4 regions of the Butyrivibrio sp. AE3003 genome follow, and region 1 is predicted to be linked to each of the others. Evidence: riboswitches for the same ligand, from Rfam matches in the RefSeq annotation. Region 1 holds a riboswitch; each other region holds the start of a gene.

Region 1 (4,336 bases):
TGAACAATCTGCTATAAATAGTTTTGTTAACACCGGGAATGAAGCTATTGATACAGTTCTGAACATTAAATTTTCTGCAGCCGAACAAAACGGAATTACAGTCAAGAAAGATATAAATATCCCGGCCGGTTTACCAATCTCATATCATGATTGCATAAAAATATTTGGAAATCTTTTTGATAATTCAATCAATGCTTTGAAGAGCCTTGATTCAGGGGATAAGATATTAAGCTGTTTTATGTTCTATAGCGCGAATGCTCTGATTGTACAAGTTTCAAATCCGTACACAAAGAAAGATGATACATGTGATAAAGATGAATTTTTGCATGGACTTGGATTGGGTATAGTTAAGTCAGCTGTTGAAAGTTATGAGGGGACTTTCGAGATATGTGATGATGGGAAAAATTTCACTGTAAATATTGTTTTATATATAAATAACGCACATCGTCAAAAAGTCTAAAAATTGCCGATGTGCGTTAATATTTTGACGAAAATTAAATTGTAGTTAAATTTCAAAACAATCAGAAAATTATGAACAATTACTTGCATATTGTGTATTTATGTGATAGTATTTCGGTGGCAAAACTAGAGTGATCTAGTGACGCAAAGCTATAGGGCCTATGTTGAACAGGGTAGGTAGCCAGTTGCTTTTTTGGTAGCGATGCGGAAGTATCGCTTTTTTTTGTACCTTAAAAATAGAGCATTATAGGTGGCCCCTGTAATGCTATTTCTTTTTTACCGGAAAATTTCAGTACGTGGTGGAGGAAATAAGCTGATGTTTTTTGATTTTTTGATCAAGGTGAGAATGCCCAATAATAAGACTCAGGAATTTGGTGCGTGGAAAGAGCTTCACAGTATATGTTGTGCAGTTGAGTCAAATGCGCGCATGGATCCGGACTCATGCATTATAAATATCAGACAGGCACTTGAAGTCTTGTTTTCCGGTCTTTGTCTTGATGCGGGATTTACGGATCTTCCGGATTCGTTGTCAGGAATAATGGGGAAAAGTAAAGGTATAAGAGGGCTTTGGTATGGTGAATGTAATATAAATTCATTTTATCAGCTCAAGAATCAGGCAAATGAAATTGTACATATTTCAAAGGAAGTATCCGGCATAAGAAAATATGAAATAAAGGGTAAACATGCAGACGTGACAATGGCTTGTAAGCTTACAATGCTGTTTTATAAGTCTGTTGCAAGCTTGTTCAAAATTGATAAAAAGCGAATGAAACCAATGGAAGCGGATATGCTTCCGTTTGGGGAATATGAAGTTATAAAAAAGATTCCGAAAAAGCCCTACGAATCTATAGAGGGCAATTTCAAATATATTGCCAGAAAGAATAACAATAATATTTCTACATATGTATATGTAAGACCCTTTTTAAACACTGATGAAAAAACAGCATTTAGTGACAGGGATATGGAAGCTCAGCAGTTCTTTAAGAATATGAGGGGCTCGAACAATATTATTGCGGGTGAAGAGTTAAGAACAAGCGCGTATTGCAATCTTAAATATCTAGTATATAACATACGTGAAAATACTAAGACACTCGATGAGATTGCAAAAGAAATTAAACCGTATGAACTTCTGGATATCATAGAGCAGGTTGCAAATGGACTGAGCAGGCTGGCTTCTTCTAAAATAAATATTCATCACAGGGATATAAGACCCACATGTATTTTTGTATCTTCTTTTGAAGACGGATATGAAGCGAAGATTGGATGCTTTGAAACAGCAAAAATTGATTATAAAGAAAAGAGCATGGAGACAGTCGGAGCGTGGGTTGCGCAGAGACAAAAGAATAATGTATATACGCATCCGAGAATGCTTCTTGAATCAGAACACGATAACAAAGAATGGGAAGCTGGGGATGTATATTCACTTGTAATGGTTTTGTTAGCATGCCTTGATACATCAATTGAAAAAGGCGGTGCGGTGGATTGTTCTGTTTTGTATGATTACTACTCTGACGACTTTGTTGATGAGATAGAAGGAATAGTAAGAGCTGCCTCGCTTTCACAGATACCGGGCATGAGAGAATTTGACAGGATTCTTTTAGAGGAAATGGATAATGAATAAGATTGAGTTTGCAAACGCAAAAAGCTTTCGAATCGAGCAGACAGTACATACAAACGAGGAAGCCGGAACAAGCGTGTATATAGCCATAGATAATGATCTTAATAGAAGAGTTATCTTGAAGGTTATGCGTTTTGAGGATAAAGAACAAAAGAGGATAATCCTTGAGGAAATCAGCAATCAAGTAGCACTTGAGCAGCATTCGGATTTTGCGCCTAAAATCTATAATTATTTCGTAGATAATAAAGAGTCAAAGATAATAATCGAGATGCAGCATGTTGAAGGAAAGAGTCTTAGAGCAATATTGGAGAGCAGGCACAACCTTAGAAAAGATAAAGTGTGGTATGACAAAGCATATAATCTTTTGATGGACATTGCTAAGGCTGTTTCATATATTCACGGATTGAGGGGATTTGTACATAAGGATCTCAAGCCTGAAAACATTATTGTGGTAAGCAAGAGAAATTCTGTTTACATTTTGGATTATGGTATAAGTGGACTTGCTCTGGCGGATAAGGGCACAGGTACTGCAAGATATATGGCACCTGAGCAGATTTCGGGAGCAAACAATAACTTTGTATATCAGGCAACAGATGTATATGCACTTGGTCAGATAGCATTGGAATTGTTTGGGATAGAACCGGTTGAATACGGAGTTGATGTTTTGCCCGACAGATCGGGTAGTTCATGGTTGACATTTAAAGACATATCAAGCATAGGAGGAGGTTTTTATCCCGGACTTTTTAAGGTGATAAGCAAAGCATTATCCTTAAATCCCAAAGATAGATATATGGATTCAAGAGCCTTCTACGAAGCGCTTAACAGAGAAAGGAAATCAGGACATGGACTTGACAGGATTTCATATCGTGAAAATCAAAGAGCCACATTCAAAAGAAAGAATAGCTGATATTATGGATGAATTTGATATTAAAATTCTGGGAGCTTCAGAAGAAAAACTAAAAACGTTTCCTCTTCACATTAACGTACCGGATGAGGTAGAACTAATGAGGAATCCTTATGCAGAATAATATATTGAATCTTCGCCCTATTAACTATTTTACCTTAAAAGAAGAACTTTGCTTCTTTATGGGAGGTAGAGTAGCTGCGGATAGACCTGAGGATAGGGATGGAATAATTGATGAGATCGTGAACGCGGATTGTGTGACAGTATGTAATCATATTGTGCGTGATGATCGTAATTACTATGTCTTTATGACTGCAAATTATAAATTTAATGCAATCCGTTCGGATGATAATAATTTCTCTATTACAAGTATTTTTTCCGGAAGAGAGTTTCAGGCTCAAAAGAAATACCTCTATAATCATGGAACTTTTTTGATTGTTGCCGAAGGTCGAACAGCGATAGTTGCGGATGGCTATAAGAATACATTAAATGAAGAAACTTCCGAGGATTGGGGAATGCCCCCGGAAGTTTTGACAGAGCTATGCGATGGTATCGATGCGTATTTTTTTAGTACCGAAAGAAGTGAAGAACTTAAGGTTGATAACAAATTCGCAAGAGAGATTATTCAACCGATAAAGAATTTTACAAAGTATGAAGATCAGGTAGAACAGCTTGATGCATACAAGGATAATTACGTTAACTACGATTATTGTGAGTTTGTTAAAGGTAAGGCAAAAAAGAAAACGTATAAATTCTTTTCATCTTCATTCGATCCCGATAGTGAGCTTTATTGTTCGGAAAGCAGAGTTGCAATCGAGACAAATGAAGAAATAAACGAGGATTTCCGAAGGAAGATAAAAGGAATAATCATCGACCGTATTGATGAAGAAAATGGCACGAGCTTTATTGTCGAATTCATTGAGCAGTTTGACGATAGTATTCTGGTGAAAAATAACGGTCATATGTTTTTGCAGATAAATGATGTCCAGAAGCGTGTAAGAGAAAGAGTAATTCAAAGTATTGAAAACGGAACCGTAGATTCCGGATATATGTATAAGCTTTTTGGAAGAAAAGGTCATCCTTCTGCAGAAGAAGATGAGGCTCCGGGATGGGATGAGTTTAAAGCAGAACTACTCAGCAAAGAGCAGAAGCCAAACACTTCACAGATGCTGGCTATTGAGAGAGGAATCAAGACAAAAGATATACAGCTTGTATTGGGACCTCCGGGAACAGGAAAGACCACTGTAATAGTCAATTGGGTAAAATATTTTGTTAAGCATGGAAAAAGAGTGCTGGTATCATCTCAGAATAATTCAGCCGTAGATAATGTATTGGAGCGAGTCGGAAGAGATGAA
Region 2 (4,336 bases), 2.8 Mb from region 1:
ATCGGGTGTCTCTTCCAAAACTTCTGCGATACGCTTTCCGCTTGCCTGTGCCATAGTGAGCATAACAAAGATAATTGCAAGGAACATCATACTCATAAGGATATTCATGCAATAAGCCAAAAGTCCCATGAGTTCACCTGTTGTAAGGCTTCCCGCAACGATCATGTGCGCGCCGACCCAGCTTATCAGAAGGATGCACACATAAACGGTAGCCGTCATCATAGGTCCCATCTTAATAACGTTCATCTCAGCTCTTACAAACATGTTGTAAATGTTTCCGGCAGCTTTTTTGAACTTATCATTCTCATAGTCCTCACGAACATAAGCCTTTACCACTCTGATCGCGGAAACATTCTCCTGAACACTCTCATTGAGTTCATCATATTTTTCAAAAACTTCTTTGAAATAAACAGTCGCCTTACTCATGATAATAGCCATGAACGCGGCAAGAACACCTACAGCCACGAGATAGATCGTAGCAAGCTTGGGGTTGATCATAAATGACATGATCATCGCGCCAATAACAGTCGCCGGCGCTCTCATTGCCATTCTGAGAAGCATCATATATGCATTCTGAATATTGGTGACATCGGTTGTAAGCCTTGTTACAAGGCCCGATGTAGAGAATTTGTCTATATTGGAAAAAGAAAAAGTCTGAATATTATCGAACATAGCCTTTCTGAGGTTCTTTGCAAGACCTGTGGACGCCTTCGATCCGTAATACGCTCCTCCAAGTCCCGCAGCGAGTCCAAACAGAGCGATCAAAAGCATCATAATGCCCACTCTGAAAATATACGCCATGTTCTCTCCGTATATACCGTTGTCGACAATCTTTCCCATAAGCTTTGGGATGATCATCTCCGCCGCAACTTCACCGATCATACAAAGCGGCGTCAAAACGGATACGAGCTTATATTCTTTTAGTTCTTTACCTAACGTTTTTATCATAGTCTCTCTCCTGTTGTAATCTTCAATCAAGTATTATATAACTAAAAAAAATTGTGTTCAATTGATTTTATAGTTATTTAAGATTAAAAAAGCACCTTCTTTCATCACCGGATCTGGTTTAGAACCATCATCCAAGAAAGAGGTGCTTTCTATTTTTAATCGTAAATCAATTTTTTAAAGCTGAGGATCAGGAGTATTCGGTGTTCCTTCAGGCTGTGGTGCAAGAACAACCGGTGTTCCTTCAGGTTGAGGAGCAGGTGCGACAGGCATTCCTGCAGGCTGCGGTGCAAGGATATCAAGATGATATCCGGTTTCATCGTAAGCTGCCTGTATCATAACATCATGGTCAAATATATTCCTGAACCTGAAGTCTTTTCTGGTTTTGTATGCAATAGCTGCATCATCTCCCTGCTTATAGTAGTCAACAGGTTTTGAATGATTGTGTCTTTCAACAATCTTGCAACCGGCATTCATTGCTGCGTGGTAAAGAGCGCTGCTTATCTTACATACGCCTCCGCCGTAATCATATCCTCCGACAACATGTGCTATAACATATCCTTTTTCAGGTGGTGTTCCCCTTCCGATCGTGCTTGCGTATGAGAATGTCTCTCCCGGTTTTACAATATATCCGTTTATATATCCGCATGCGACTCTCGCATTTACGTTATTTGCATCCTCATTAGCGGGATACAGCATGATATCTTCATGACCGATGCTTGCCCAAGCTATATTTTCAGGCGCCGGAGCCGGAGCTTCAGCAACAGGTGCTTCGCTTACAACTTCCTCTGTAACTGCATTATCTTCAACAGGATTCACCACTTCTGCGCCAGCTTCAACTGTTTCGGTAATTCCTTCCTGATCTCCCGGAGCAAATGTTTCTTCCATATGTACAAAAACTTCTTCAGGTGATGATGAATTATCTCCATATCCGATGATTGTTGCGCACAGCACCGGCACTGCGATTGCCATAGTAATACTTTTCTTTCTCATTGCTTGCACGTAATTCCTTTTTTCTAGATTTTTCCAAATAAAAAATAGCGATACTTACGCATCGCTATCAGATCAATTGCAACTGGCTGTCCTTTCGGACCCTATAGCTTTGCGTCATTAGATTTCTCTAATTTTGCCAATAATTATCTATATATAGTTCTTTTTTTATTAAAACAGAGTAATTATACCGTAAGGTCCGATTAAAGTCCATAATGAAATTTATCATTCTGCAATTTCACTTCAGCTATATTTCACTCAACGCACTTTACATAAAAAGATTAATTATACCTGTCAAAATTAAAGCATATGAAAGCAACCGCAATAACATTGATAATATTCCCCTCGCCCCTCTTAGCAATCCAAGTGTAGCAGCTCCAAATAGAATCAAACCTATCCCACCAGCCAATCGACCAACAATATTTATATCAACAATTGATAATTGAGATATATATATTACAAACAAGCATGCTTCGATCGCAGCAACAAAAAAAAGTATCCTTTTAATAATTTCGAAAGAGTTACCTTCTTTTTCGCCGGATAAAAGCTCATATGAAACACATTCATATATCCCTTTTTTTATTCTTATACATGTAAATGCACAATCTTTTTCCTTTGCAGGCATATTTTGTGTAAATAAAATTCTGCCTCCTTCAAATTCGCAATAAGATTTTACATTCGGCATAAAAGCATAATTTCCCAGCATTAAATCCGTATATTTTATTATCTTGTATTCTGTGGCTTTTAGTTCAAAAATCTTTTCTTTATTATTCCTTATATTTTTTTCTGAGAAATATCGATATACAGATCCCGCAAACAATATAAAATATAAAAAAAAGAATGTTCCTGCAAGCTCTATATCCCACCTGCTCTCATCAAACATTGATGGATTAGAAGTAGTCATTATATATATACAAACAAACGCTCCCAGTAAAGAAGCTATTCCCAGTAAGGCAATCTGTACTTTGGCAATATTTTTATGGTAATTCTTTAACGGAATAACTCTAAGTATAAAAGCAAATGTAGCTATTAGAAGTTCCAATGCTATTATTGTTGCTATCGTTACTATATACATAACTTAACCCCCAAATACTTCTGATGTAAAACTTACCACTGCTTTTGGAGCATCACACAATGCATCAGAAGCAAGTTCTGCTATATCTTTTCCGATTGCCATCTCCATGAGAGAATTTGCCGCCCAAACCACACCTACGCTAACAGCTCCTACTGCCAAGACCGGTGCACCTGACCCGAGTATAAATCCTGCCAATGCAGTTCCACCAATTGATAAAACTACATCTACTCCTGTTTCAATTACTGACTCAGCCACTACTCTTCCATTTGTCATCTCAACACCTGATATGCGTGCCTGTTCCTGTTCTTCAAAATTATCAACCACATTAAATGCAAAATCCGCAATGGCTCCAGCCCACTTTACTCCTGCTTTAAAATTCTTTAGTTTTGCAGCACGTTCTGCTTCTCTTCCTACATTTTTTAATGCTTGTCCAGTTAAGTCATCAGCATTTTCTATAGCTTCAGCCCCAGCTTTTTTTACATTCTTGAATAAATATGACTCTGCATCATACTTTAAAGATCTTTTTGCAACTTCTCCTCTGCTTACGTTTTTTAATTCAGCACCTTTTTCAGAAATAAGTTCAAGAAAACTTCCCTTTTTAGCACTCGAAAAAAGCATACCATTTGCTTTTTTTATATCTCCACTGTAAACTAGTGTGCTCGCCCAAGTCGCGAACGTAGTCTCAACATCCTGCACTAGCTTAAACCCTGCTACTCTTTTAGAACCTTTATCATTATCTGAAGTTGCAATATCATATACATCAACGCCAAATTTACCTTCGGCTCCGACAGACTTAGTAATCCCCTTAATAAGACCTTTTATGTCAGCATCTCCGGCAACGGCACGTCCGATAACCTTCTTCTGTGCCTCTGGATGTAGTTCCTTAAGAACCTCCTCGAAAGCCGTAACTTCAGGTGCAGATAGCTCATCCATCCTATTATTTAATATATCTTTTAAAACATCAAGATTATATGCACCGTTTCCATCTTTCCACTTTTCCTTGCATTTATCAACCATGGAAACCTGATTACACAGTTTTTCTATGCCGTTTTTCCAAAGCGGGTTATAAAAGAATACAAATGATTTAGTAGAAAAATCTCTTGAAAGTTCCTTAAGTCCATTTGTTGCTGCTGTCCTAATAGACACACTATCCTTAAATAAACCTTTTGAGTCAGTTTCTATCTGATCAAACTTCTCTTCGAGTCCTTTCCAGTAATTGTATTCTTCCTCATAAATATCTGCCCTATTCAAATGATTATGATATTTTGAATCCCAATACCCTTTTTCATCTTCAGGCGCAGAATCTCTTCTCCTTTTTGCTTTATC
Region 3 (4,336 bases), 2.4 Mb from region 1:
ATTCTTAACACCTTCATTGATCATTGCCTGTGCAAGAACTGTAGCTGTTGTTGTTCCGTCACCTGCTACATCGTTTGTCTTTGTAGCAACTTCTTTTACAAGCTGAGCGCCCATGTTCTCATAAGCATCTTCAAGCTCGATCTCTTTTGCAATTGTAACACCGTCGTTTGTGATTGTAGGTGCACCGTATGATTTATCAAGAACTACGTTTCTACCCTTAGGTCCGATTGTAACTCTGACTGTATCTGCAAGCTTATTAACGCCTTCCACCATAGCTGTGCGGGCGTCTGCGCCGTACTTAATTGTCTTTGCCATTTATTTATCCTCCGAATGTGTTTGATTATTTAATGATAGCAAGTATATCGTTCTGCTTAACAATAATATATGTTACATCATCAAGCTTTACTTCTGTTCCGGCATATTTTGAATAGATAACATTGTCACCCTTCTTAACCTGCATAGTAACTTCTTTACCGTCAACTACTCCACCGGGTCCGACAGCGATAACTTCTGCCTGCTGAGGCTTCTCCTTCTCTGCTCCGGGAAGTACGATTCCTGATTTTGTTGTCTCTTCTGCTTCAAGCTGCTTTAATACAACTCTGTCTGCAAGTGGTTGTAATTTCATTACAAATGCCTCCTTTATATGATGGTTTGAATAATCTTTTTAATTGTTAGCACTCTTTTAAGTTGAGTGCTAACCTCTAAGAACATATATTAGTGACTTCGCTTTATATGTGCAAACGCGAATATAATACCATATTTATTATATTCGCGTTTTTTCTTTCATATTCTCTTTTTTTCTCTCTTTTGCATCATATACTTTTTTATGGCTTAAAATACGTAATCGCAACAATCTTATCATCCACTGCAAACGTGATTCCGCAGTCCTTGAAATCATAATTCATGATATGGCTTCCCTCATCAGCTTCACTTGAAGGCTCTCCGTAAGCGGCTCTTAATTCTTCTTCCGTACTTCCGACGGAAATGCCTTTGGAAGTCTTTAAGTTCTCATCATGAACCGTAAGCTGTGCAGGCTTTTTAACCCCATCGACCTCTTCAGTGAAAAGAATCATTCTATCGGTATCAATATAATAGATATTTCCGGAATTATCGCCCGTCTGATTATCTTCCGTACTGATAACGCTCAGTATCGTTTCAATATCATCATTTATTGAAGCAACTTTTCCGTTGTATTCAAAAGAACCGGCAGGAAGCTCAGGTTCCTCGGAAGTTGCTTCCGTAGCCGATTCTTCTCCCGAAGCTCCATCGGATGATTCTTCCGAGCTGCTTTCACTAAATAACCCTTCTATGTCAATGTCCTTTTCATCATTGATAAAAGACTCAACAAATTCACCTATATCGGATACTTCCTCTATATCCGGTAATCCCTCGATTTCGGGCAGTCCCTCTATTTCAGGTAGCTCATCACATCCGGAAAGTGCGAACATCAGCACTGTTGCCATTAAACATGTCAAAATTCTTTTTTTCATACAACCAACTCCCTTTCAAAAACCCCAACTAACAAAAAAGACCGCACAAACAGCAGATCAACCCGCTATTTTGCAGTCAAACCATCTCTTTATATAAATATAAAAGATTTACGACTTTGCGCCCATACATTGCTATATGTTTGCCCTGTTTTATATATGTTAATTTTAACATAACTGTAAAATATTATCAATCTCAGCCACTCCATGTCAGGCATTCTCCTTTATTTGCAAATATTCCAGCCTTATAATCCACTTTTATGGCACAAACTCTTGCATCATTCGAAAAAATTATTTATAATCATTTTATTAACATATATTTTACAAAAATGTAGAGAAACTTCGTCTCTAAGATTGGAAAATGCTATGGAAACTAAAATAATATTCATCAATGATGAACTTACATCGCATAAAAAAGAACTTGAGAGCTGCAGAAAAGAGATCAACGAACTCCTGACAAAGTTCGAAAAAATGGAGCTTGATCCCGCCAACAAAAGCTACGTACGCATGATGGCAGCCAAGATCAACATAACAATGCACGATATTGATTCAAATATCCGAAAGATATCTTTTGCATATAATATCGCGGAGCAGTATGCCGAGAGGCTCATCAACTATTCATATATGAAAAACACGCTTCTTACGAATGATACCGAAGATGAAAGTCCGGATACAAAGCATTCCCAAAATTGAATGTCAAAACATCAAAAAAGCTCATAATAATACCTCCTGCCAACTTCTAATGACAGGAGGTTTTATATACCTAAAATATTTACATAAGTTTCTTTCGTCCGAGCATTTTTCTGATCATGCCCTTGGACATCTCAAAGCCAAGCGATCCCGAATTAACAACAATCATATCTTCAGGCGCGCCCATAAGATCCGATGCTTTCCAGATCCAGCCGCCCCACTCTTCCTGGGAATAAACCTTATTAAATTCATCCCAGTCGGTAAATACCGGAGTTGCGTTAGTTTCATTCTTTCCGCTTCCTTTGGAAAGGCAGGGAATGGAAATCTTTGTCCCCTTTTTCACCGAACCCTTTGCATCAATTCTTTTGGCAATCTGGTCCATCCCTTTGACAGGCACCAGAAACGAAGCACTTCGAAATGTTTTGACTATATCTTCTTCAAGCTTCTTAAGCATTTCTTTTTTCCCGTCATAATCGGCACTGTAAAGGCGCTCTTCCTGGAACTTTGCCACCGAGCGGAAAAAATCCGGATTCATCACGGGACGGTTTATTGCAGGCGTCTTGCTAAAATCCGGCGCCGGGATTATTTCTTCGCTCTTAATAGATATCGCAGAATATGCTAGGATATCTACCTGAAAAACCGCTACTCCGCGCATATAAGCCGAGATACCAAAGAATCTGAACAGATCGCTGTGAGGTATTTCAGTTACTTCAAATGTTGTTCTGAACTGTTTCATAAAGTAACCGACACATTCATCGGCATACTCTCTTTCCGTAAAAACCCAGACCCTGTTTCCGTCATCGATAAACGGCGAATGAGTTATCCTGTCTGTAACCGTCCAAAGACATTCCGCTGACTTAAGCCTTTCTATTATGATCTTCTTAAGTACGTCTATTGCCTTAACAAATCTGACTGCGTGCGCATCCTTCTTCTTTAAGGTATCCTTGCTTATACCTACAAATAATCCCTTTTCGACTGCATAACACGCATTTGAATGAATCGTAATAATATCCTGGATCGGGAGCTTTTTAATCTCCTTCATGGTTTCTGTTTCATCCGGACTTATCCTTGGCACATACCTGTCACTTATGGCATGTGCATGCTGTGTTCTCTCTTCTCTTGTCATTAATAAAAAAATATCCCTTTTGTCTTTTGCTGTTTCTTCTGCTACGTTATTAGGAAATTAATTATATAAACTTCCTATTAACATCTTACCATGTGCGCCCTCTTATAGCAATAATTAGCCCTCTTAAAACCTGCCATAATTATTTCATACTCTTTTAATAATAAATAAATTGCATCCACAGCACTTATATTACATAATACTGTTAAGAAAATGTCGCTTTCAAAACATGGATGTTTTGAGTTTACAGATGTATCGCATGTACAAGGAGGGCAATGTTATGAGCACAAATATATTTAACAGTCTATCGGGCTCATACAATTACATGTCCGATATGAGCAATCTTATTTCGGATTATTCAAGCATAAAAAACGGCTCTTACAGGTCGCTTATGAAATCATATGTGAAAAAAGTCGGCAATCAGGCAGCACTTGATGCATATCGCGAAACAGGAAGCACTGCAAACGTTTCTGTTTCAGATCCCGACAAGGCTACAGATTCAAAGAAAGTAACTTCTACATCAAATACCAAAGACACAAGCAAAGTTACTGCAGACAAATACGAGAAATTCAAATCAAACTGGCTTGATAACCAGCTTAAACAATATGAAAAAGACGGCAGTAAAACTACTGCCGCCGACACATCTGTATCAATTGATACAACAACTTAATTTGTTTTATGCGGAATCTCTTTTCCCGCAAGATCGATATAGTTCTCTTTAAGAGCTATAGCCCAGTACTTTTCCGGAATATCCGGCCATTTAACTGCTCCGCGCTCCTGCTCGCACAATCGCATGGCGCGGAGCATAACTGTTTCAGTAAGATCTACTCCCGTCCTTATCGTGTGCATCGCAAGTGCGGCCCAGGCAGGTGCAATATTGCAAAGGCCCGACTCCTTAAATTCCTTTAAAATTTCTTTCCTGTTATATTCAAGCTGAATAAGCTCTTCTTCCCATGTCTTCCCGTTTCCGTGAAGAATGCAGAACTGCGTCTTTCCTCCATGGAACCACGGAATACCTATAGATCCGGGTCCTACC
Region 4 (4,336 bases), 1.4 Mb from region 1:
ACCATTTCAAATATCGATATTATCGATTTTATACATTCACAATGTCAGAAAGTTTTAGAAATAGCACAACAGAAAAATGATTCTAAAGAAGTAGCCAGAGCAGTAAACTTAGATACATTTGAAGTATTACTACCGGTATTTGGCGAAGCACATAGAGTCGATATTGATTATCTTGTTGATCAGATGAAAGGTACAGATTATGCATTTCTTGTAATGCATAATCACCCGAGTAATTCTCATTTTTCTGAGAAAGATATAAAAACATTTGTTGATGCAGTAAATATGTCAATACTTATTGTTCTGGGAAATAATGGAGCGATATACATATTAGAGAAGACGAGAGATCTTTTGCCAAATGAAATTATATCAGCAAGAAAAACATTACTAGATTGGAAAAAAGATTTTATTAGTTATGACACTGTGATTGAGCAGATTAAAGCTTTTGGAATCGTACACAGTGAGATATAAAGGAGGTTCGTTATGGTTAATATAGTTGATAAGCCAAAACCTACAAGTTCATATAAGTCTCCTCTAAGAATCCCAGATGAACTTAAACAGTTCACAGAACGCAGAGAACAACGTGCAAAAGAACTTGGAATAGCATTATATGTTTTGGGGACAGATACTCGAAGTGATGATGAATTTCAGAAATTAGAAGATTATATAATGGAGAATTTTATTGATTTAGATCTAGATGTTCCGGAAGATATTAAAAAGAAATATTTGGAAATGAAGAAGAATAGAGAAAATTCTCATAATAATTTATCGGAAGGTTAAATGAATAGGAATATCTGAAGTTGCGATAAAACGTTGTGTTTGTTTTTGGAGGGGGGCGAAGATGAATATCAATAGCAAGAAAAAGATTCGGATAATAATAGCTGTTTTAATAACTTTTGGAACTATTTTGACAGCAATCATTAGTAGCGCTTATTTGAGAGCAAAAGCAAATTATGAACAACAGATGCAAGATTCCGACATGATAAGATATAGTCAAGAGTTGGCAATCAAAGAAATGATTGATGATTATACAGATGAATATGTAGAACATACTTGGGTATTTGCGCACCAAGAAGATAACAGCGAGCAGTTAAGCGATATAGCTGCATTTATTGTATATAATACTGAAGTTCCTGAGGATATAAAAACTTCTTTGATTGAGGCTATATCTGATGAATTTTCTATAGATAAAAGTAGTATTACGCTGGAATATATGGATTATGAGGAGCTCAAGAAAGATTGAGAAAAAAGGATAAAGAAGTGTTTGACCTAATGTTTGACCTAAGGTCAAGTCGGTGCTGTCAAACCTCCTTTCCATGCGGAGTTCAGCGATTTGCCATTCGTGTTCGAATCACGTCACTCCGATTGAATAATAAGGCTACAAACATAGTATTATCTAAGTTTGTAGTCTTTTTTTCTGGGTAAAGTATCATCCCGTTTATTCTTGAATAATTAAGGGCAAAATTAGAGAAATCTAATGACGCAAAGCTATAGGGTCCGAAAGGATAGCCAGTTACAGTTTTATTGCGATGCGTAGGTATCGCTTTTTTTTGCGCTTTTTATATTAAAACAAAGGCTAACGAAGAGGAGACTGATTGAGGTATGAAAAAAGGCAATGAAATGAACAAAGAAGAATTACGAGATGCATTGAAAAAAGCTTATGACAAGCTGAATGAGAACGAATTTAGCGATCTTGATGATCAGGAAGAATTTTTATTAAGTGATTACGACTATAAAAATACAAAACTCCAAATTAGAGCTCATGGAGGCGTTGGTGCAGCAATTAAATGGTTTTTGATCGGATACTTTGGTTATGAATTAATTTATTGCGGAATCATGGAATTAGTATTTTACGCGAGCCCGGAGTTTCTTGCTAAACTGAATTCGGATCAAAATTTGGCAAAGTTTTTCGTAGGGTTGTTATTTGCCGGAGTTGGAGTCGGTATACTTTTGGCGATCATAGTAAAGAGAAAAGCCATTAATAAAATTGTGAAGATTACTGAAGAAATAAAAATGAATATTTCTGAGCTTGATAAAATGCGCAAAGAACGCATAGATAAATATCCTGGAATATTTGGCTTTATTCCCGAAAAATATAACGATAAAACTGTCATAGCAAAGATATTGGAATATCTAGACAATATGCGTGCTGACAATCTTAAAGAAGCAATCAATCTTCTTGAACAGGAAATAGCTACGGAACAATATAAGAATGAGATAAGACAAGAAATCGACGATTTGTATATTGATTCTGTTTACTGATATTGTAGTGTGATTTTGTAAGAAATGTGACTAATTCGAGCGTTACGGAGCTCCTTAGTCACATTTTTTCTTGAAAATAGGGAGTTTTGGAGTTCTAGAGGAGGAAATGAAGGGGAGATTTTGACTATAACAAATGTTATCAAATGTATTAGTCACTGTGGCCTTGGAAATCCGGGGAAAAGTGTGACTAATTCGATATGTTTTTTGCTCTATTAGTCAAAAAAAGGATTTTGCGACCGGATCGGGCTAAAAATCCTGCAAAAATATGATACACTACACTTTAGTACATTGTTTTTTTGACCTGCCGGAGCCGGCCAAAAGAAGATGTAGCAAAATCACAGTGTATGCGCCGAAATAAAAGCGGATTTATCGAAAGTTAAGAAGATATACCTAAATAAAAGCGGATGCACCAAAAAACAAAGCAAATACACCAAAATCACAGCGAATGGAGAAGAGTGTGGAAGAAAAGCTGCATAAGAGAAGAGTTCGTTATTCGGGAAAATATCCCAAGAAGTTTGAAGAGAAGTACAAGGAGCACAATCCGGAGAAGTACAAGGATGTGGTGGAGCATGTAATATCCAAGGGTTCGACGCCTGCGGGGATGCATATTTCCATTATGGTAAAAGAAATCTTGGATTTCTTGCAGATAGAGCCGGGACAGCAGGGGCTTGATTGTACGCTTGGGTACGGCGGACATACTTCAAAGATGCTTGAAAAACTGCAGGGGAAAGGCTGTATCTACGGACTTGATATCGATCCGATAGAATCGAAGAAGACTGTAGAGAGGCTCAGAAACGCAGGATATGGAGAGGATGTATTCAAGTTCAGGCAGATGAACTTTGAGAATATAGATAAAGTGTGTGATGAAGCCGGAAAGTTTGATTTTGTTCTGGCAGATCTTGGAGTGTCTTCCATGCAGATAGATAACCCTGAAAGGGGCTTTTCTTACAAGATTGACGGGCCTCTTGATCTTAGGCTCAATCCGGACAGCGGAGAATCGGCAGCTGAGCGCCTTCACAACATAACCAAAGAAGAGTTTGTGGGTATGCTTGTAGAGAACTCAGATGAACCTTATGCGGAAGAGATTGCGGAAAAAGTTTTTTCGCTAATGAAAAAAGGCAATCCCATGGATACGACAACCGCGCTTCGTGAGGCGATAGAAGCGGCGCTTTGGAAGGTTCCTAAAGAGGAAAAAGCGGTAACGATAAAAAAGAGTTGCGCCAGAGTTTTTCAGGCGCTCAGAATAGATGTAAACAGCGAATTTGAAGTGCTGTATGCTTTTCTGGATAAGCTCCCTTCAATACTGAAAGAGGGCGGAAGAGTGGCGATACTTACGTTTCATTCGGGAGAAGACAGGCTTGTTAAGAAGTCTTTTAAAGAGCATAAAAAAGCCGGCATATACAGCGAGATATCAGAAGATGTGATAAGACCATCTGCGGAGGAGTGCAGGTTAAATCCCAGAAGCAAATCCACCAAGATGAGATGGGCTGTAAAGAACTGATAGTGGAGAAAGGACAGAATGACTAGAAGGATTCTCATAACCAATGATGACGGAATAAAGTCCGAGGGACTTTTAAGACTTGTAAAAGAGGCGGTAAAATTCGGGGAAGTATGGATCGTGGCTCCTGAAAGCGAGAGGAGTGCGGCATCTCACAGTATAACCCTTAGGCATGCGATAGATATATTCCCTGTGGAATATCCTGTTGATGGCGAACATGAAGTTCATGCATACTCATGTAGCGGAACTCCGGGGGATTGCGTAAGACTCGGTTGCACAACTATAGTTCCCGGCGGGCCTACGGTGGTACTTTGCGGAATAAACTTTGGGTACAATGTTGCCTCGGATATTCAGTATTCGGCTACATGCGGATCGGCTTTTGAGGCTGAGTTTCAGGGTGTTTCCGCAATCGCTTTTTCCGAAGGCGCAGGCGAATGTCACGAAGTATCCGACAAATATCTCTACGAGATCTTAGAAAAACTCATAGATACAGAATTTGTTCCCGGAAAGATTTATAACGTTAACTTCCCGTTCTGTCCACTATCAGAGTGTAAAGGCATTCTCTATGACCGCGAAGTG

The links. Region 1 has a riboswitch for cyclic di-GMP ahead of CD00_RS0113885 (hypothetical protein). Riboswitches for the same ligand answer to the same signal wherever they lie in the genome.
Region 2: it holds a riboswitch for cyclic di-GMP, as region 1 does, so the genes downstream of both, CD00_RS18935 (VanW family protein) here and CD00_RS0113885 (hypothetical protein) in region 1, are expected to answer to the same signal.
Region 3: it holds a riboswitch for cyclic di-GMP, as region 1 does, so the genes downstream of both, CD00_RS0102480 (hypothetical protein) here and CD00_RS0113885 (hypothetical protein) in region 1, are expected to answer to the same signal.
Region 4: it holds a riboswitch for cyclic di-GMP, as region 1 does, so the genes downstream of both, CD00_RS0107255 (hypothetical protein) here and CD00_RS0113885 (hypothetical protein) in region 1, are expected to answer to the same signal.

The regions. Positions count from the first base shown of each region.
Region 1 is NZ_JMLX01000001.1:2,889,822-2,894,157, forward strand. It holds gene CD00_RS0113880 (sensor histidine kinase) at 1-460, shown strand, start outside; cyclic di-GMP riboswitch class I at 569-652, shown strand; gene CD00_RS0113885 (hypothetical protein) at 776-2,080, shown strand; gene CD00_RS0113890 (serine/threonine protein kinase) at 2,073-2,984, shown strand; gene CD00_RS0113900 (DEAD/DEAH box helicase) at 3,095-4,336, shown strand, end outside.
Region 2 is NZ_JMLX01000001.1:118,156-122,491, reverse strand. It holds gene CD00_RS0100540 (ABC transporter ATP-binding protein) at 1-948, opposite strand, end outside; gene CD00_RS18935 (VanW family protein) at 1,123-1,938, opposite strand; cyclic di-GMP riboswitch class I at 2,013-2,086, opposite strand; gene CD00_RS0100530 (hypothetical protein) at 2,204-3,010, opposite strand; gene CD00_RS0100525 (hypothetical protein) at 3,014-4,336, opposite strand, start outside.
Region 3 is NZ_JMLX01000001.1:503,553-507,888, reverse strand. It holds gene groL (chaperonin GroEL) at 1-315, opposite strand, end outside; gene CD00_RS0102485 (co-chaperone GroES) at 341-625, opposite strand; gene CD00_RS0102480 (hypothetical protein) at 825-1,490, opposite strand; cyclic di-GMP riboswitch class I at 1,559-1,645, opposite strand; gene CD00_RS0102475 (hypothetical protein) at 1,854-2,180, shown strand; gene CD00_RS0102470 (SseB family protein) at 2,260-3,303, opposite strand; gene CD00_RS0102465 (hypothetical protein) at 3,581-3,970, shown strand; gene CD00_RS19030 (hypothetical protein) at 3,967-4,149, opposite strand; gene CD00_RS16935 (metallophosphoesterase family protein) at 4,229-4,336, opposite strand, start outside.
Region 4 is NZ_JMLX01000001.1:1,517,227-1,521,562, reverse strand. It holds gene CD00_RS0107270 (hypothetical protein) at 1-468, shown strand, start outside; gene CD00_RS0107265 (hypothetical protein) at 481-777, shown strand; gene CD00_RS0107260 (hypothetical protein) at 839-1,240, shown strand; cyclic di-GMP riboswitch class I at 1,445-1,518, shown strand; gene CD00_RS0107255 (hypothetical protein) at 1,600-2,259, shown strand; gene rsmH (16S rRNA (cytosine(1402)-N(4))-methyltransferase RsmH) at 2,705-3,760, shown strand; gene surE (5'/3'-nucleotidase SurE) at 3,779-4,336, shown strand, end outside.